DNA from 2 places in the Priestia sp. YIM B13490 genome. Region 2 is predicted to be linked to the other one. Evidence: a T-box and tRNA genes for the amino acid it is inferred to sense, from the RefSeq annotation. Region 2 holds a T-box; the other holds one or more tRNA genes.
What was found. A T-box is a leader RNA that pairs with one kind of tRNA and senses whether it is charged. The one in region 2 lies ahead of leuS (leucine--tRNA ligase), so its partner is inferred to be a tRNA-Leu.

Region 1: it has a tRNA-Leu gene. The T-box ahead of leuS (leucine--tRNA ligase) is inferred to sense a tRNA for this amino acid. The anticodon was not compared.

Annotation. Positions count from the first base shown of each region.
Region 1 covers NZ_JBHZOT010000003.1:413,861-424,465, reverse strand. Annotated here, with positions in the region: gene ACFX4R_RS12070 (VanW family protein) at 1-195, shown strand, start outside; gene ACFX4R_RS12065 (YjcZ family sporulation protein) at 269-391, opposite strand; gene ACFX4R_RS12060 (GNAT family N-acetyltransferase) at 580-1,092, opposite strand; gene ACFX4R_RS12055 (YczF family membrane protein) at 1,175-1,399, opposite strand; gene ACFX4R_RS12050 (spore germination protein) at 1,546-3,168, shown strand; gene ACFX4R_RS12045 (Ger(x)C family spore germination protein) at 3,158-4,381, shown strand; gene ACFX4R_RS12040 (GerAB/ArcD/ProY family transporter) at 4,402-5,502, shown strand; gene ACFX4R_RS12035 (Na+/H+ antiporter NhaC family protein) at 5,701-7,101, opposite strand; tRNA gene ACFX4R_RS12030 (tRNA-Gly) at 7,316-7,387, opposite strand; tRNA gene ACFX4R_RS12025 (tRNA-Leu) at 7,407-7,488, opposite strand; tRNA gene ACFX4R_RS12020 (tRNA-Trp) at 7,515-7,588, opposite strand; gene ACFX4R_RS12015 (phospholipase D-like domain-containing protein) at 7,810-9,204, opposite strand; gene ACFX4R_RS12010 (hypothetical protein) at 9,514-9,783, opposite strand; gene ACFX4R_RS12005 (GerAB/ArcD/ProY family transporter) at 10,288-10,605, shown strand, end outside.
Region 2 covers NZ_JBHZOT010000004.1:321,570-332,174, reverse strand. Annotated here, with positions in the region: gene ACFX4R_RS16015 (YtzC family protein) at 1-14, shown strand, start outside; gene ACFX4R_RS16010 (hypothetical protein) at 27-182, shown strand; gene ACFX4R_RS16005 (MDR family MFS transporter) at 341-1,528, shown strand; gene ACFX4R_RS16000 (GntP family permease) at 1,685-3,007, shown strand; gene ACFX4R_RS15995 (hypothetical protein) at 3,072-3,263, shown strand; T-box leader at 3,507-3,725, shown strand; gene leuS (leucine--tRNA ligase) at 3,790-6,204, shown strand; gene ACFX4R_RS15985 (rhodanese-like domain-containing protein) at 6,443-6,754, shown strand; gene ACFX4R_RS15980 (hypothetical protein) at 6,857-7,036, shown strand; gene ACFX4R_RS15975 (sporulation protein Cse60) at 7,247-7,426, shown strand; gene ACFX4R_RS15970 (BaiN/RdsA family NAD(P)/FAD-dependent oxidoreductase) at 7,431-8,702, opposite strand; gene ACFX4R_RS15965 (putative polysaccharide biosynthesis protein) at 8,914-10,557, shown strand.

The DNA of each region.
Region 1 (10,605 bases), on a different contig from region 2:
GACTTTCATTTTAAAAATACGTATAGTGATCCTTTGTTGATTCGAGCGCAGGTGCACGGGGGAGTCGTAAGCGTGGCCGTTTACTCTACTGATGCGATTGAATATAAGCCTCGCCGCGTGCCTTGGGCTTCTATTGATCAATTGCCGAAAGAGAAAAAAATTGAATCGCATGTTGATACTGAGCCTGCCGATTAATCATCTCTTCCAGCATTTTATAATGAACACAAAAAAGCCTAAAGGGTATCCTTTAGGCTATTCAGTGATATAATTAGCAGCCGTAGCCGCCACCATAACCACCGCTATAACAACTACATCCGATAATTACTAATAGAATAAATAATACAACTAATAAAGCGAAACCAGAACCAAATCCACATCCAGCATTAGACATACAAGCACTCCCTTTCAACGTAATTTTCTGTTGCTAAAACAAAGAAGGTTCAAACATGGGGTGTTTCTCATGGATAGCTTATTGTATGTCTGCCTAGACGTTTTGGTTTGCTGTTCTGCTCATTTTTTAAAAATTGGGCTTGTTTTCGTCTTTACAGCTCAGAAAATGTAATTCCGTAAAAGTAAAGCTCATTTCCACTCTTCCTTTAAAATTGCGTAATAATATTCATCCCACCATCCTTTTTCAGTTGGAATACATTTTTTAAAATACCCTTCTCTTCTCATCCCGATCTTCTCCATAACACGATAAGAAGACGTATTCTCAGGTTGACAAGTAGCAATAATCCGATGCAGTTTCATTGTGTTAAAGCTATAGTCCACTATTGCTTTTGCCGCTTCTGAAGCATATCCTTTCTGATGATAGAGAGAATTAAATACCCAGCCAATTTCATAAGTATGGTCCCCAAAATAGTTAAAAAAGACGATATGACCAATTAGAATTTTTTCGTTTTTTAATACAACTGGAAAATTTTTAGCATTTTCTTTTATATTTTCATTTACAAATTTCTTCGCATCATCCTTACTAAACATACCTTCTGGTATGTACTTCATGACATTAGCATCAGATGTATATGCGTAGACATCTTGCCAATCTTCATATTTAAATTTGCGTATTAGTAATCTGTCAGTCTCAATGTTCATGTGGTTCTTCCCTATCTCAAAGCTATCTTTCTATACGCTTGTTTCGATAGTGAAGATATAAAAACCTCTTTGCACCAAGTTACTATTGCTTTTGCTGACGCTTCTTTAAAACAAGATAAAGTGACTCTGCGAAAAAGAAAAACAAAAAAGAAAAAAGGACAAATAATTCGGCCACTTCCATTACACGAAACGGGCTTAAAGCATTGTATAGTGCCTGCAGTACGTTCGTTCCTTGAAAAAGATCAATTCCTACAGAAAGAGCGATCACAGATCCAAATAGCAGCAGGCTAACCCCAATAATTTTCATCATTTTCCCTCCTCACCTAAACATTACTTACCTCATAGGGTCGTCATTTTCATTTACCGTCATGCAAAAGATATTTTGTTAAAAATTACATAATTATACGGTTTTTGGTCAAATTAATAAAAACTATAGTAAGGGTGTTTTCATTTATGCCTTCGTTCTTTAAAAATCAACAATCTAAAAATAAACTTCCACCTCAGTCAGATCAAACAAGTAGCGAACAAACAGCTTCTTCTCTTAAGAATCTGCTGTCTGAGAACCTTACCCTCATTAAAGAGAAAACTGGAAACAGCTCAGATATTGTGATTCGTCATTTTAAAATAGGCGTCAATAACAGCTTGGCTGCTGCTATCGTCTACATAGAAGGGATTGTAGATAATCAGGCTATTCAAGATTACTTACTGCAGTCTCTTATGAAAGATAATCAAAAAAATGACCTAAACGATCAAAACGCATTAGAGTTAATTTCCGAAGACATCGTAACAATCGGCAACGTATCGTTTGCAGACAACTGGAATGATTTACTTTCTTCTTTGATGTCAGGAGACAGCCTTCTTATTGTCGACGGCATAAACCGCGTACTCAGCGTGAGTACACAAGGCGGTGAAAAGCGTGCCATTGCAGAATCTACTACCCAAATGGTAGTGCGGGGACCAAAAGGTGCCTTTACTGAGTCTATTGGCACAAACTTAGCCATGGTGCGCCGAATTATTAAAACACCTGACTTATGGCTAGAGTCGATGAAGATTGGCCGGGTAACTAAAACGGATGTCACTCTTATGTATATTCATGGCATCGCAAACGATAAAGTTGTAAAAGAAATTCGAAAGCGATTAAAAAACATTGATATTGATAGTATTTTGGAATCAGGTTATGTTGAGCAGCTAATTGAAGATCAAACGGTCACTCCTTTTCCAACTATTTATAATACAGAAAGACCTGACGTGGTGGCAGGTAACCTTTTGGAAGGAAGAATTGCTATTTTTGTGGATGGAACTCCTTTTGTACTTATTGCTCCAGCGTTGTTCATTCAATTTTTCCAATCGGCTGAAGATTACTACGCACGCTTTGATATTGCGACGTCCATTCGTCTTTTGCGGGTGTTTATGTTTATGATTTCACTTATCGCTCCTGCTACGTATGTGGCGGTTACGACATTTCATCAAGAGATGGTACCCACGACGCTTATTGTAGCTCTTGCGGCACAGCGAGAATCCGTTCCATTTCCCGCGTTTGTGGAAGCTTTTTTTATGGAAGTCACCTTTGAAATTTTGCGTGAAGCAGGGATTCGTTTACCAAAAGCTATCGGCTCTGCCGTATCGATCGTCGGAGCTCTTGTTATTGGGCAAGCAGCGGTTCAAGCAGGGATCGTCTCACCAGCTATGGTTATTATCGTATCGATTACAGCTATTGCTAGCTTTGCAACGCCGTCTTTCGATATGGCTATTTCAGCGCGATTAATTCGTTTTTTATTTATACTAGGAGCGGCTACATTCGGTTTCTATGGCATTATCCTTATTCTTTTAATGGGGGTTGGACATCTGTGCAGCTTACGTTCATTTGGTGTTCCCTACATGACGCCATTAGCACCCTTTATTCCTGCAAGCAATGAAGATACCTTGCTGCGGTTACCTTGGTGGACGATGAGAAGAAGACCTAAATTAATTAGTGATAACAAAGTTCGTCAAAGCAAACATCAAAAGCCTGAGCCTCCTTCTTCAAGAGGTATGGTTAACCAGGAAATGGAAGAAGATGATCAAAATGAAACGTAAAAGTTTATTTTTACTGGTAATGACCATAATGATGGTATTGCTTACTAGCTGCTGGAGTAAAAAAGAGTTAACGGATCTTGCGTTTGTATCGGCAATGGGCATTGACAAAACGAAAGATGGGCGGTATGAGCTTACCTTTCAAATTATTAACCCAGGAAACGTAGCTGGCTTACAGGGGGGCGGCGGCACCCAAAGTCCGCCTGTTACGATCTATGCTGCTTCCGGTGATAATTTAGTTGAAGCAAGCAGACGCGCTTCGGCTAGAATTTCCCGAAGACTTTATTATGCCCATACAAACTTAATCGTGATCGGAGAAAAACTAGCGCGTGAAGAAGGAATTAACATTCTTATTGATTCTATTGATCGCGATCCTGAATTTCGAATTACGACTTCCTTAGTAATCGCAAACCAGTCAAGTGCTGCTGATTTGGTAAAAGCACTAACGCCTGTCGATAAAATTCCAGCAAACAAAATTATGAAAACGCTGGAGTTCACTCAAAGAAAATGGGGAGAAAACCTAAAGGTTTCCTTTCAAGAAGTGATGAGATCTCTCGAATCTCCAGGAGGAGAAGCACTAGTCTCGGGTTTTCGTTTAGTTGGAAATCCTCAACAAGCAGAAAAATTAGATAACCTCCAGCAAAGCGCACCAGAAGCTACCCTTCGTGCTTCTGGCATTGCTGTTTTTAAAAATGGAAAGTTAATCGACTGGTTGTACAATAGTCCAGCTAGAGGCAGCGTTTGGATTCTTGATAAAATACAAGGAACCGATATTAATGTAGATTGGAAAGGAAAAAAAGAAGCGCTTGCCTATCAAACAGTTCGTCAAAAAACGGATGTATCTGTAAAAATGATAAAAGGAAAACCTTATGCGTCCGTTCACACTCGCGTAGAAGGCGATCTTGGAGAAGTGGAGGTCCCTGTTGATACACGTCAACCTGCTGTCATCAAAAAAATGGAAAAAGCAGCAGGTAAAGAAATAAAAAAAGAATTACAAACAGCTATTAAACAAGCTCAGACAGACAAAGTTGACATCTTCGGGTTTGGAGAAGCGCTGGAACGCACGCGGCCTAATCAATGGGAAAAACTCAAATCAGAATGGGATGACGTTTATTTTCCAAAATTAAATGTAGACGTTACGGTAGAAGCTTACATTCACCGAACAGGTCTGCGCAATAAATCATTTCTCTCTAGCCTAAAAGAAAAACAAAACTGAGGTCAGGAGGTTCTGGCTATATGGAAAAAGCAAAAATTAGCGCCACTCAATTATTTATTCTCATGGTTTTATTCGAGCTGGGAAGTGCTTTATTAGTTCCTCTTGCAATGCGAGCGAAGCAAGATGCATGGCTAGCTATTTTAATTGGAATGCTGTGCAGCTTTTTTTTCTTCTTAGTCTATCATAAGCTCTATTCCTACTATCCGGACCTCCTGCCTACAGAATATATGCAGAAAATTTTAGGGAAGGCACTTGGAACACTTCTTGCATTCATATATATTGTCTATTTTTTATACGATGCATCACGAGTTCTAAGAGATTTCGGAGAGATGCTTCTTACTTTTGCCTATCCCGATACGCCTTTATTTATTGCTAATGCCTTGTTGATGCTGGTCATTATCTATATAACTCGAAAAGGTATTGAAGCGATAGCCAGATCAGGAGAGCTTCTGTTTATTTTCATGTATTTTCTAGCTGTTGCAGGCTTCATCTTGATTATTAGCTCGGGATTAATTGATTTTAAGAACTTACAGCCGGTATTAAAAGAAGGAATACTTCCTGTGGCCAAAGTTGCTTTAACTGAAACGCTGTATTTCCCTTTCACAGAAGCTATTGTATTTACCATGCTTCTTCCTTATTTAAGCAACCCCAAAAAAGCAAGTGTCACCATGCTATGCGCAACGGGATTAAGCGGAATTAATTTAATTATTACGATGATCATTAACATTAGCGTGCTTGGGGTTGATTTGACGACAAGATCACAGTTCCCTCTTCTTAGTACTGTTCAAACGATTCAAGTAGCTGATTTTTTAGAGCGTCTCGATGTATTTTTTATGTTTGCTATGGTTATTGGGATTTATTTTAAAGTTAGCATCTTGTTTTATGCCTCTATCATAGGTACAGCTACTTTATTTAAAATTAAATCTCCTTCCCGTCTAGTGTATCCTTTAGGCATCATTGTGTTGTTTTTGTCGATTACAATCGCTAGTAATTTTCAAGAACATCTTTATGAAGGGCTACACGTAGCGAGATTTCTTTTACATATGCCTCTTTTTGCTATCGTACCTATACTGCTTTTGATTATCGCCTTTTTGAAAAATAGGAAGAAGCAGCACAGATAGTATATCTCTAATAAATAGAAAAAATAGCGTTAAAATTATCGAGGTGATGTTCGTGTATATATGGTTTTATGATCATTTTATTAATACCATCTTATTTCCGCTTACTTGTATCATGCTAGTGTGCCTATCATTAGGGCTGTATGCATACTTTAAGCTGAAAAAAATGAAAAGTTGATACTAGATGGCTATTTCCCTCATTCAAAACAAGAAAGATACCACAAGATAAAAAGCAACTGTTATTCCCGCTGCAATTAGAGCGGGCTTTAATTTATACTTGGCATATTCAATAACAGATAAATCTAATATTTTGGCGATGGTATTCGTATCGTCGCTTAAAGGCGAAGAAAACGCTCCAAATGAACCGCTTGCAAATACGGCACCGATAATCAACGGCAAAGAAAGATCTGCAGAACTTGCAAGCGATACGCCAAGCGGCATTAAAATTCCCCACGTCCCCCAAGCAGACCCGATAAAGTAAGAAATAGCAGCTCCAAACACAAACATAAAAGGAGTGACAAACATTTGAGGAATCCACTTAGAATGTGCCGTCACGAAATTGGAAAAACCCAAGTCTTCTGTAACAGCGGATAATCCCCATACTACCGATAACAGCAGAATAACGGACATTAAGTCATTGCCTCCTGTGATAAAACCATTAAGCAAATTCTGTAATGTAAAGCGCTGAAACAAGAAAAAAATGAGGGTAATTAACGTAGTCATAATTAAAGCTACTACCATCGCTTCTAGCACGTCTGCTTTAATAAATGCTTCAAAAAAGGTGTGACTCTTATGATGTCCACTCCACCATGTTAAAAGTAAGGTGAGTGAAATCACGACAAGTAAAGGCACTAACAGATTCCAAGGCTTGGAAGGCAAATCCTTCGATACGCAAGGATGACAATCATGCCAATCTTTTTCGTCTTCTTCCTCAAGCTTCATAGGAGCTGTAGATGTTGAATGATGAAAAAAGCTTAAATAAATCCCTACTAAAATAATCACAATCGAAAAAAAATTATAAGGAATGCTTTGAATAAACAAAGAATAAGCGTCTTGTTTTATACCTTGATGATCAATCGCCATTTGAATGATGGATACCATATATCCTACAAATGCCGTTGCCACAGGAATTAAGACGATAACAGGAGTAGCAGTTGTTTCAATAACGAACCCTAGCTCTGCTGTCGTCATTTTCACTTTTTTCAGCAGCGCTCTCATGATGGGCGCGATTGTAACAAAACGAAATGTGGGAGCACTGAATGTTCCAATGGTTGAAACATAGGTTAAAATAAGGGCTTTTTTTCTTGTATCAATTCTTTCAGCAGCTGTTTCCACAAAACCTTTAACTCCTCCAGCCATCTTAATCATTCCGATGAGCCCTGAAAACGCGTATAAAAAGACGACGATTTCTATATTACTTTTATTTCTAAGAGCTTGTACAACGTAGTGAAGTAGCTTTTCAACACCTCCGATAATCGAATGGTCAATCAAATAAGCGCCTACTAATAAGCCTAAAAACAACCCTGGCAGCACTTGTTTCGTGAAAATAGCTATGGGAATAACAATTAAAAACGGTATAATTGAAAACCAACTAGATTCCATAGGACTCTCCCCTATCTTAAACACCATATTAGATGTCTTCACGTATCGTTCATTAGCTTTTAATGTAACCCCAATATTATGTGTATATTCACGAAAGCAACACGTATAGACAGTGCTGTTTTAATAAAATATTTCTGATTACAAACAGTATAATAAAACTCTTTATTTCTACAAAAAAAAAGCAGTTTGCACATGCAAACTGCTTTTGAAAAGAAGCGGAAGACGAGGTTCGAACTCGCGACCCCCACCTTGGCAAGGTGGTGTTCTACCACTGAACTACTTCCGCGCGTATATGAAAGTAAAGATGCGGGTGAAGGGACTTGAACCCCCACGTCGTAAGACACTAGATCCTAAGTCTAGCGCGTCTGCCAATTCCGCCACACCCGCGTGTGAATTAAAAAATAACTCCAAAATGGCAGGGGCAGTAGGAATCGAACCCACACTGACGGTTTTGGAGACCGTAGTTCTACCTTTAAACTATGCCCCTAGAAATGATTTCTTCAAAAGAACCTCGTTTATCAACGACGCTATATCATAATAAAACATATATGGAATTTCGTCAATAGGTCTTTTGATGAATCATAACTAGTACTAGGGGTTTCAAAAAAACTGTGAGGCATATCACAGTTTTTTACACATTCCCTTCACCAGCTGCAGTCCTCTTTAATCTCCGCTATTTGTTTTTAAAGACTCTGCTGTAACACAGTACTATACAAAATGTCTCCAAAATCGTGTAAAGACCGAAAGAATATGTAGGAGTGCAGATTTTACGGGAGGCACGTTTTTTTGAGAATCCGTATTAACATCCACAGGTTCTCCCTCATTCCCCACAAGCGTACTGTGAGAAATTTTAGTTTCAATAGCTCCTGTTAACTCGGCTGCAAATTCTTCACTATCTATCATAACCATGGATTCAGTATTTAAAAATGCAGAGCGTGAATCTAAGTTAAAAGAACCAACTGCACTTAAACGCTGATCATAAACAACAGATTTCCCGTGAATTGAATAGGGCTTTTGATATTCATAAAGCTTCGAACCAGCTTTTATAACGCGATTCTTCACTCCCAAGTATGCAGAAAAAGCCATAGCATTTGGAGTGGATGTAATAGAATTAGTTAAAATAATTCTTTGCACTTTTGGTTTTACTTGCTTATCTATATACTGTTCCATTTCTTTTGTTGGTACGATATAAGGGCTTTGAACAACAATGGATTTTTCAGCTTGCTGGGAAAGCTTAATAAATGTTTTCCATATAAAAGGGCTTTTATTTATTCGTTGAATAGGATTTGTAATAAAAGAAATCTTTCTTGTAGGCATCGTTGCTTCTCTCCATACAATATAAGGATGGACAAAAGGTTCGTTTACTTTTTTGGCCTCTTCGTATTGATCTATCAATAATTTTTTTCCTGAAAGACCGCGAAATTGTTTAGTTTTCTTGGGCTTTGGAAAAGCTTTTCGTGTATACGGATGATTCCATAATTTTTCTATATACTTCTCCATTGAGAGAATGACACTATGACTTTCTTGCTTTGTGTTATAAATCAGTACATCACGGTCATAGACAAAATTTTTATTTGGTTGACTAGCCAAGTATTTATCTCCAATATTTCGTCCTCCACTAATACCTAATTGGCCATCGACTACTATTATTTTATCGTGAAGACGGTTATGCCATGTCCAAGGTTTAAAAATAGTAAAGGGCTCATAGTACTTTAATTCAATATTATTGTGGAAAGCTAGAGCATAAAGAACATTTTTCCTCTTGCCTTTTAACCCATGAGCGATCCCATCTAACAACACGCGAATATGTATACCTCGATCCGCAGCTTCGAATAAAGCACCCATAAGTAAATCCGAAGAACGGCCTTTACCGATGGAAAAGTATGCAATATCAATTGTATGCCTCGCTTCTTGAATCATCTGCATCCGAACAAGCCCTGAAAAATAACCATTTTCTAAAAGCATAACTCGATCTGTGGATTCTTTCTTCCCGTAAAAATTCTCAGTATTCATTACTTTTAAGTCTTTTCCCTTGTGTAAAGGGACATAAAACAGTACCACTGCAGTTACGAATACATATATGAAGTACAATACGACAATCATTATTAGTATGTTTATTAGCATATTTCCTGTCACAATCCCTTTCCATTCTTATCGTTCTGTTTTTATTAGGATTCTTACTTTTTTAACTTCTATACCTTTTAAAATAAGAATGGAATGATGGATTATTTGTTACACCACTGTTGATTTCCGTGCCAGTCTTCGCCTTTCCCTCCAAACAACAGCTAGAAGCAATTATATACACGAAACCTACGTTTACACTACCAATAAAAAAAGCAGAAGTTCATTACCTTCTGCTTTTACAATTTATACTCTCTATTGTGAACCTGCCTAAGTAAAACAGCGGCTCTTTTATTGATTAAGGTCGTTCTCCATATCTTTTATATCTTGCTGAAACTCTGTTAAACGCTGACGCTGTGTTTCAGAAGCATTTTCAAGCGCATTTTCAATTTGCTGAGAGGCTTCATTCACTTCACCTATCGCTTGCTTCGCTTCATGGCCGTACGATGCATCATTTTTAGCTTCATTTGCCTGTTCATATGCATCTACTGCTTCTTTATGCCCCTGCTGTGCTGCTTGAAACGATTGTTGTTTATCTTTATTGTATGGGTATTTTTTCATCATAGTGCTCCTTTCCATTTGTTCACTCTTTAGTGTGGCATTTTTCTACTTATTCATACGACGCTTCAATAGGTTAAAGCTAAATGAATATTCCTCATAACAAATCCCTCAATCATTTAAGAGCCCTACAAAATATCTTCTATCTCCTGAAATACTTTCTATATTTTACAAAAATGTATAATCACTTTCTTTAGCGGACATCATACGAATAGCTTATCTGAACGAAAAAATGTATTGGGGTTGACTGCATGCACTTGTTTCTTTCCTTTTTGATCATTTGTGCAGGGATTATATGGATGGAAATAAAAAGATTACCTCAACACTCCCATAAAAAGGAACGGAACATTTTTATTGTGTTTATGACAATCAGTATCATAATCGCTCTTGCAAAAATCTTTCGTCTGCCTCTACCGAATCCTTCTGATTGGGTAGAAGTAATGTTTCAACCTTTAAGTCACTTATTATTCCGTTGGATCACTTAATTAGTGTATATGGCAAAAGGATGTGCTCATTTTGCTTAATGAAATCAATATTTCAGCTGCGCAGTTTCGCAAGCTAGTAACGTTATATAGTATTGGCAGCACCATTATTGTTGTACCTGCTGCTATTACAGCTGATGCTCATCAAGATGCCTGGATTGCCGCACTTTTCGGTGTAGCATCAGGAATTGGCTTAGTTTTGCTTTTCACCTCACTAGGAAACATGTTTCCAACGCTTACGCTTATGGAAATGAACGAAAAAATTTTAGGCAAAATAGCCGGAAAGATTGTATCAGTTGTTTTTGTGTTATCCAATTTATTCATCAGCAGTCAAGTTCTTTAC
Region 2 (10,605 bases):
CAACTCAGCATTAAGGAGAGGATTTTATGGCAACGCGTTCAAATCAAAATAATCCGGAACAAAAAACAAAAAACGGGATCAACAGCAATGACATTGAGCTAGGAAAAGATTTTGATCCGGTAAAAGAATTAAAAGCACGAAACAGCAAGCGTGCACAGCCGGTTCGTTCGAAGCAAAAGTAAGCGATAAAAAGGTGGTTTTGCATGATATTGTCATGTGAAATCACCTTTTTAAATAGTCAGCGAATTTTAAATAAATTGTCTATATGTAAAAGCATTGCGAACCCTTTAAGAAAAGACTAGAATGTACGTTGGCATTCGAATAGATAGGGGGGAGATCAATGCCTAAATCACTTTGGTTTTTGATTATTGGTATGCTTGTAAACGTAACGGGAGCTTCATTTTTATGGCCTCTCAATACAATTTATATAAATGAACATTTAGGAAAGTCGTTGTCCGTCGCAGGAGTGGTTCTTATGCTGAATTCTGCTGCAAGCGTAGTAGGAAATTTGCTTGGAGGAACGCTTTTTGACAAAATCGGAGGATATAAATCCATTTTATCAGGAATTATTATTACTCTTATTGCATTAGTGGGACTCGTGTTTTTCCATGGTTGGCCTACATACGTTGTTCTCTTGGTTGTTGTAGGGTTTGGATCTGGTATTGTGTTTCCATCTATGTATGCAATGGCAGGTTCCGTTTGGCCACAGGGCGGAAGAAAAGCATTTAATGCGATGTACGTTGCTCAAAATGCAGGAGTAGCTATTGGCGCCGCGGTAGGAGGCATTGTAGCGTCTTATTCATTTACGTATATTTTCTTAGCTAATACAATTTTATACGTTATTTTTCTGCTTATTGCTATTTTTTCATATCGCCATATTTCGGTTACAGTTGGGCAAACGAATGTCCTTAATGAAGCTGGGAGCATTGGGCATAAAACGAAGCTGACTGCTCTTCTTATTTTATGTACGGGGTATGTCTTATGCTGGGTGGCGTATGTTCAGTGGCAAACAACGATTGCTACGCATACGCGTGAGCTGAATATACCTCTTTCTAGCTACAGTTTGCTTTGGACGATTAACGGGATTTTAATTGTAGTCGGTCAGCCTTTGATTGTACCCATCATTCAAAAAGTAGCAAAAACATTAAAAGTACAAGTCCTAATTGGAACGGTTATTTTTGTGGCTTCTTTTGTTATCGTGGTGAATGCTACAACATTTCCGCAGTTCTTAACAGCCATGGTTGTGTTGACAATTGGAGAAATGTTCGTTTGGCCAGCCATTCCAGCTGTTGCAAGTCAATTGGCACCATCTGGAAAAGAAGGATTTTATCAAGGTGTAGTTAACAGCATGGCTACTGCAGGTAAAATGATTGGTCCTCTCTTTGGAGGCGTTATTTTCGATGCGTTTAATATGTCTACGCTGTGCTATTTATTAATTGGGCTATTGCTATTCAGCATGTGTACAACATGGATATACGATTATAAATTAAAAGAAAAACGTCAGCGTTCGTTAACCATCTCTAAATAAATAGAGATGGTTTTATTTTTGACTGCTTAATAAACGTAGGAATGTCTTCAGTATTCCTTTAATAATATAGTAAGGGTCGTGACAAGCAAAGGAAGGAGTATATACCTGTAAATATGTAAGCGTTTTCTAATTATGTGACTTCATGGGGGGCTAAACATGCTTAGTATGATTGGATTAATTGGAGGATTATTGCTGCTCATTGTATTAACGATGAGAGGCATGAATTTATTTATAGCAGGTCCGCTCAGTGCTTTAGTTGTTGCGTTAACAAGCGGAATGCCTTTATTTCCACAGCTGGTGAAAGAAGGGGAAGCAAATTTTGTTGGAAATTACATGTCTGGTTTCACAGGATTTATTGCTTCTTGGTATTTAATGTTTCTATTGGGCGCCGTCTTTGGAAAAGTGATGGAAGACAGCGGGGCTGCTGATAGTGTTTCCCGCTGGATTGTCAGTAAACTAGGAATGAAAAGAGCAGTGTTGGCGATTGTACTTGCCTGTGCGGTCTTGACATACGGAGGAGTCAGTTTGTTTGTAGTAGCATTCTCTGTCTATCCAATGGCTTTGAGCTTATTCAAACAAGCCGATTTGCCGAGGCGGTTTATTCCTGCTGCTTTAGCATTTGGTTCGGTTACGTTTACGATGACCTCGGCTGGGTCGCCTGAAATCCAAAACTGGATTCCAATTGAATATTTGAAGACGAGTCCGTATGCAGGATGGGAAGTTAGTTTAGTTATAGCAGTAGTGATGGCTGTATTCGGCTACTGGTGGTTAAAGCGCTTGATTTCAAAAGCAGTTAAAAATGGAGAGCGTTTTATATCACGCGAGAAAGATCCAGTAGTAACGGAAAATCAGTCTCTTCCTAATCCTTTATTAAGTTTGCTTCCGCTTGTGGTCGTGCTCATTATTTCTTTTGCACTTCATAAGCCACTTCAGCAATCTGCGCTGATTGTCGCACTTTTAAGCGGGATCATTGTCACTTATATTGTGAACCGAAAGCATTTTAAAGGATTTTGGAATGCAGCTTCAGAAGGAACGCTGGGTGCGTTAATTGCTATTGGGAATACAGCCGCTGTCGTAGGTTTTGGAGGAGTTGCTAAGGCTGTTCCCGCGTTTGGAGTGGCTGTAGATGCCATGACGCATATTCCAGGAAGTCCGTTGATCGGAGGAGCTATTGCCGTGAGTGTTATCGCGGGGATGACAGGTTCGGCTTCAGGAGGTCAGGCGATTGCTTTGCCAATTTTAGCACCTCACTATCTAGATGCTGGTGTAAATCCAGAAGCTCTCCATCGCGTAGTAGCTATTTCCTCTGGAGTACTAGATTCCTTGCCTCATAATGGTTATGTCGTAACAACCATTAATTCTATTTGCGGAGAAACTCATAAAGATGCGTATGGATCAGTTGCAGCAATGACGGTGATTGTGCCGCTTGTTGGTCTTGTACTTGCGATCATCCTGTTTTCTTTTGGATTTGGCATTTAATAATAGCAGCTAAAGAAAGCAGGGGCTGGGATAAAAGTATTTTAGTTGAAGGAAGATCCGAACGATGAATCGTTCGGATCTTTTCATGTTTATGGTGAACGTAGATTTCATTTGTTTAGGTGCTTCTAGCTGCGGAGTGGAGGGCAAGACAAAGACTTCTGAAATAGGTGAGACCCCGCATGAGTGTAAGCAACGAGGAGGCTCATCGGCTGCCAGCGGAAAGAGAAGTCTTGCACGGAAATCAACAGCGGTGTAACCAAGAGATTCATACTAGCGCATTTATTCTATTTGTTCGTCTTTAAATTGGATTGATTTAATTATGTCTCAATCCCTTTTTTGTTTGGCCGTCGATGTATGTTTTTGGGAGAAGTTGTTCATATATAAGAATGAAAGAGAGGATTTAGCAATAAAGCAGTGCTGCATTGCAGAAACTTTTACAAAATCCCTTGAACAACTTGCAGTTTACGAACATATTATTTACAATACAAGGTAGTATGATGTAAAAACTATGATAAGGAATAGTAGTGAACGAAGCGAGCTAAGAGAGCTGACGGGTGGTGCGAGTCAGCAAACGAGCGTTCATGAACTCACCTTGGAGTTGTAAATGTGAAGTAAAGTAACATTTGCCGTCTATCCGCGTTAAGGAAAATGAGTGAGTACATAATTGTGCTAATTTGGGTGGTACCGCGGGAAGTTTATTCAACCTCTCGTCCCTTTGTTTGAGGGATGAGGGGTTTTTTAGTTTAATTAAATACAGCTGGAGCGTACAAGGAGGATTATGTATGGCTTTTAATCATGAAAAGATCGAACAAAAATGGCAAAAAGTTTGGGAAGAAAATAAAACATTTAGAACAACAGAAGATGAAGGAAAGCGTAAATTTTACGCATTAGATATGTTCCCTTATCCATCTGGCGCTGGTTTACACGTTGGGCATCCAGAAGGTTATACAGCAACGGATATTTTATCTCGTATGAAGCGTATGCAAGGATACAATGTACTTCATCCGATGGGATGGGATGCATTCGGACTACCTGCTGAACAGTATGCATTAGATACAGGAAACGACCCGGCTGAATTCACTGAACTTAACATTAATAATTTCCGTCGTCAAATCAAATCGTTAGGTTTCTCTTACGATTGGGAGCGAGAAATTAATACAACTGATCCAAACTACTACAAATGGACGCAGTGGATTTTCTTACAGCTATATAAAAACGGCTTAGCTTATGTGGATGAAGTAGCTGTTAACTGGTGTCCTGCTCTAGGAACGGTACTTGCGAACGAAGAAGTTATTGACGGCAAAAGTGAGCGTGGGGGACATCCGGTTGAGCGTCGTCCAATGAAGCAGTGGATGCTTAAAATCACCGCTTATGCAGATCGTTTACTAGAAGATTTAGATGAGCTTGATTGGCCAGAAAGTATTAAAGAAATGCAGCGCAACTGGATTGGCCGCTCTGAAGGAGCTCACGTGCACTTCACAATCGATGGATACGACGACACATTTACTGTGTTCACAACGCGTCCTGACACGCTATTTGGGGCAACGTATGCCGTTTTAGCACCTGAACATCCGTTTGTAGAAAAAATTACAACAGCCGAACAAAAAGAAGCGGTAGAAGCGTATTTAGATCAAATTAAAAGCAAAAGCGATTTAGAACGTACAGACTTAGCTAAAGACAAAACTGGCGTATTCACTGGTGCTTATGCAATTAACCCTGTAAACGGCGAGAGAATGCCAATTTGGATTGCTGACTATGTTCTAATGAGCTATGGCACAGGTGCAATTATGGCTGTTCCGGCTCATGATGAGCGTGATTATGAATTTGCTGTTAAATTTGAACTGCCGATTAAAGAAGTAGTAGCGGGCGGAGACGTTTCAAAAGAAGCTTATACAGGCGACGGCGAGCACGTTAATTCAGACTTCTTAAATGGTTTAGATAAAGAAGAAGCAATTTCAAATATGATTCAGTGGCTTCAAACAAATGAAAAAGGTGAAAAACAAGTAACATACCGTCTGCGTGACTGGTTATTCAGCCGTCAGCGCTACTGGGGTGAACCAATTCCTGTTATTCACTGGGAAGACGGCACAACGACTGCAGTTCCTGAAGATCAACTTCCGCTTGTGTTACCAAAAACGACTGAAATCAAACCGTCAGGCACAGGTGAATCTCCGTTAGCAAACATTGATGACTGGGTGAACGTTGTAGATCCGGAAACAGGCAAAAAAGGGCGCCGCGAAACAAATACAATGCCTCAATGGGCAGGCAGCTGCTGGTATTACTTACGCTACATTGATCCAACAAACAGTGAAGCGTTAGCAGATGCAGATAAATTAAAAGAATGGTTGCCGGTTGATATTTATATCGGTGGAGCTGAACACGCTGTTCTTCACTTATTATATGCTCGTTTCTGGCATAAGTTTTTATATGATATCGGCGTAGTTCCAACAAAAGAGCCGTTCCAAAAACTGTTTAACCAAGGTATGATTCTTGGAGAAAATAACGAAAAAATGAGTAAGTCAAAAGGTAACGTTGTAAACCCAGACGAGATCGTAGAAAGCCACGGTGCAGATACGCTTCGCCTTTATGAAATGTTCATGGGGCCTTTAGATGCGTCAATCGCCTGGTCAACAAAAGGGCTTGATGGTGCACGCCGTTTCTTAGATCGTGTATGGCGCTTACTTGTTGACGATAACGGTGAATTAAGCAGCAAGGTTCAAGAAAGCAATGACACTACGCTTGAACGCGTGTATCACCAAACGGTGAAAAAAGTAACGGAAGATTACGAAGGCCTCCGTTTTAATACAGGTATCTCTCAGCTTATGGTATTCATCAATGATGCATACAAAGTTGACGTGCTGCCAAAGCAATACGTAGAAGGATTTGTGAAGCTATTAGCACCAATTTGTCCTCATACGACTGAGGAATTATGGAGCAAACTAGGTCACGAAGATACAATTTCGTATGAGGCTTGGCCTGCGTTTGACGAAGCAAAACTTGTAGATGATGAAGTGGAAATTGTCGTTCAAATTAACGGTAAAGTACGTGCGAAAGTAAACGTACCTGCTGAGGCATCTCGTGAAGAGCTTCAAGATATTGCAATGGCTAATGAAGATGTTCAAGAGTTCATTGAAGGTAAGACAGTGCGCAAAGTGATTGCTGTGCCTGGTAAATTAGTAAACATCGTAGCTAATTAAGTATTGATGTAGAACAGAACCCCTGACAGTTCTTTAGTCAGGGGTTCTGTTCTAGACCTAAGCGCCTGATGTCCACCTTTCGGGTTGACATCAGGCGCTTAGTCAAACCTTTAACTACGATTGGAAAAGCTTAGGCAGGCTGCTGCTTAAGCTTTTCTTATTTAGTGGCATAAAGGTATTTGAATTTGCTACAATAGCGATAGCAAGCTGAATGAAAGAATAGAGAGGAATGACGAAGATGGAAGAAGTAAAAGTAATTACGCCTGAAGAACTTCAAAAACGAGTTGAAAATGGAGAAGAACTTCATTTAGTTGATGTGCGCGAAGATGAAGAAGTAGCAGAAGGAATGATTCCAACTGCTAAACACATTCGTATGAATGATATTCCAGGTAATGTGGATTATTTCGATAAAGACAAAGAATATATTTTCATTTGCCGTTCGGGCCGCCGCAGTGAAAACGTATGTTACTACCTTCAAGAACAAGGATATAAAGTAACAAATATGGTTGGCGGTATGTTAGAGTGGGAAGGAAAAACGGTTAATAAATAAAAAGAGGCTGGGACAAAAGTATCTTAGCTGAAGTGAAAAATGAACCATTGATCAACATGTTTGATTAGTGGTTCATTTTTTTTGTTTCGTTTCTTCTAGCAGTTGATTGGAAGGCAAGGCGAAGACTCCTGCGAGAAAAGCGGAACAGGTGAGACCCCCCAGGAGCGCAAGCGAGGAGGAGGATCACTGGCCGCCCGCGGAAAGCGAAGTCTTGCAAGGAAATCAACTGCCGTGTTACAAGCGGTTCAGCTCATGTATCCCATTTGTTCGTCTTTAGATTGAATTCATTTCGTTATGTCTTAACCTCTTTTTTGAATGAAACTTCTGCCAACCGACTAAAATGATAGCAGGAAAACAAATGATGACTAAATCTATAAAAGCCCTCATAAAAATAGAGGTAGTAAGAGATTGAAAATCTGTACAAAAACCATCATCAAGAGAAACAGTCCATTCTGATTGAAACAAATTTGATAGGACAAGGTGGTAGAAGCTGTGATACAAGTAAAAATGTTTGATAAAGAGCATGAAAAAGATTTAGAATTTGCGGTGAACCGATTTTTACGGAAATTAGAGGATGAAGACGTCGTTGATATTAAATACCAAGTGACAGTGGATGTTGATCGTGATGAGCAGGTGTACTGTTTTTCAGCCATGGTTATGTATAAAGCCTAGCATATTATGCTAGGCTTGTTGCAAATTCTCCTGCATTACTTCCAGCCAAACGGCCTGTTACAAGAGCAGAAGTGATATTGTATCCTCCAGTGTATCCATGGATATCAAGAATTTCCCCGCAGAAGTAAAGGCCTTGCATAAATTTCGAAGACATTTCTTTTGGGTGAATTTCTTTAACAGATACGCCGCCTCCTGTGACGAATGCTTTTTCTAAAGAAAGCGTGCCGTTTACAGCAAATTCAAATCGTTTGCACAGTCTTGCAAATTCTCTCAGTTTCTCATGCTGAAGCTGTCCTGCTAGCGCTTGGCTATCAATGCCTGCCTGCTCGAGTAAAAACAATAGATAACGTTCAGATACAAAACCTTTTAAGACATTTTTAATTGCTTTTTTCGGTTCTTCTTTTGTTGTTTTGACTAATTGTTGAAAAATATCTTCTTCGTTTTGGCTAGGAAATAAATCAAGAGACATTTGAACAGTGTTGCTTTTTTGTTTCTTTAACTCTTTAACAACATATTGGCTGCAGCGAAGAGCGGCAGGGCCAGAGATGCCAAAGTGAGTGAAAATCATATCCATTTGATGAGTAATGACAGGCTTGCCTTTTTTATTAAGCACGCTTAGTCCTACATTGCGAAGCGATAGACCTTGAAGCGTTTTGGTTTTAATAAAGTGTTCGCTAGATGTAATAGGAACTTCTGTTGGGTAAAGCTCAGTAATTTTATGCCCTGCATCTTTTGCCCATTGATAACCGTCTCCTGTCGAACCTGTATGAGGTACTGATTTTCCACCTACTGCAATCACAACGCTTTTCGTTTGGATTGCTTCCCCGTTTTGAAGCACAACTTCTTTCACGGTGTTGTTCTCATAGTGTACGCGTTTAACGGCTGTGTTTGTGCGAATTGTCACGCGAAGACGGTGAAGTTCGCTAATTAATGCGTCAACAACAGATTGCGCTTTATTGCTGACCGGAAACATACGGCCGTGATCTTCTTCTTTTAATTTAATTCCAAGGCCTTCAAAATAAGAGATGATATCTTCGTTATTAAAAACAGAAAACGCACTGTATAAAAAGCGTCCGTTTCCTGGAATGTGTTTAATAAGTTCATCAATGGGAAGACGGTTTGTCACATTACAGCGTCCGCCTCCAGAAATGGCAAGCTTTCGTCCAAGTTTATTGCCTTTATCAATTAATAATACGTTTGCACCTGACTCACCAGCTGCAATCGATGCCATCAAACCAGAAGGTCCTCCTCCGATTACGACTACATCATATATCATACTTTCACCAACCTGTCTATTCTTAAAAAATTTTAGTTTGTTCACTGACAAATCTCTCAACATTGGATAAAATGGGCTATAGTCTTTGTTTTTCTAGTTTGTTGACGAGTGCGAGTGAGTATAAGACCTTTCTTAGTGTATACTGTCACTTGCTTCTTTTCAATTCTATCATTATTATCAGTATGTAACATTAAGTATCGGAGGCAAACGTATGTCTGATTCAAAATTGTTAAGAGGGACCTTTGTGCTGACGCTTGGCACCTATGTATCCCGAATCTTGGGAATGATTTATTTATTTCCATTTGCGATCCTTGTTGGAACCGTAGGGGGAGCACTGTTTGGTTACGGATATAACCAATATGCTATTTATTTAAGTATTGCTACAGCCGGTATGCCAATGGCCGTATCGAAATTTGTATCAAAATATAATGCACTCGGTGATTACTATACGAGTAGAAGAATGTACCGGGCCGGCATGAAATTAATGCTTGTCACAGGAATACTTGCATTTTTACTTTTATATTCGTTAGCTCCTGTTATGTCTAGAATTACACTGGGAGGTTCTGATTTAAATAACTCCTTAGAAGATGTAGTAATGGTTATGCGAATGGTTAGTGTTGCGTTAATTGTAGTACCGATGATGAGTTTAATGCGAGGATTTTTCCAAGGTCACCAGTCTATGGGACCAACAGCTGTTTCACAAGTAGTTGAACAGCTTGTGCGGGTTGTCTTTTTATTGGCATCTACCTATATCGTCATCAAAGTTGTCCACGGGAGTCTTGCATTAGCCGTTGGATTTGCTACGATGGGGGCTTTTGTAGGAGCTCTTGCTGGACTGGCTGTATTGATTTGGTACTGGAAAAAACGAAAGCCTTATCTTGATAAAATGGTGAACGAGCAGACGGTAACGCCTACGCGTATTTCTACCGTATCCATTTTTAAAGAGCTGCTTACGTATTCATTGCCATATGTCTTTGTCAGCTTGGCTATTCCGCTTTATCAGTATGTGGACCAATTCACATTTAACCGTGCAATGGTAGCGGCTGGACAAAAAGAAATAGCAGAGTCAATGAACGGAATTGTTCAGTCTTATGTTCCAAAGCTTGTGATGATTCCCGTTTCATTAGCTACTGCGTTCGGTTTGACTCTTGTACCAACGATTACACGTTCCTTTGTGAATAAAGATTATAACGTACTGCAAAAGCAAATTGACCAAACATATCAAACGATTATGTTTCTTGTGCTGCCAGCATCTGTAGGATTAATGGCTTTAGCTGGCCCAGCCTATACGTTTTTCTTTGGAACAGATGCATCGGATGCGGGTGGGAATGTCTTGCTTTACTATGCACCGGTAGCTTTATTGTTCTCATTTTTTACGGTGAATGGAGCTATTTTACAAGGAATCAACAAACAAAAATATGCTGTTTTAAGTCTATTATTTGGATTGATTGTGAAAATTGTCGTGAACGTTCCATTTATTCTTATGTTCCACGAGATTGGTTCAGTTTTAGCGACTGCATTAGGCTATATCGTATCTCTTGTTTATATGTTTGCGCTTATTCAAAAACACGCAAAATATAACTACAGTGAGTTTATAAAACGCTCTGTGCTTATTCTCATTTTTGTTGCGATTATGGGAATCAGCGTAAAAATTGTCGCAGCAGTGATTGGTCTGTTTACAACGCCAGGACGATTCTCTGCCACTGTTATTACGATTATAGGAGCAGCAGTAGGCGGCCTTATTTACTTTATTATTACCTATCGTACAAGCCTGCTTGAAAAAGTAATGGGAGCGAGGGTAACAGGTGCAATTGAACGAAAGATACTGCGCCGAAATAAACAGCGCAGTGCCTAAGAAGATGACTCGTTAGAGTCATCTTCTTTTCAAAAAAGAGGAGGATAT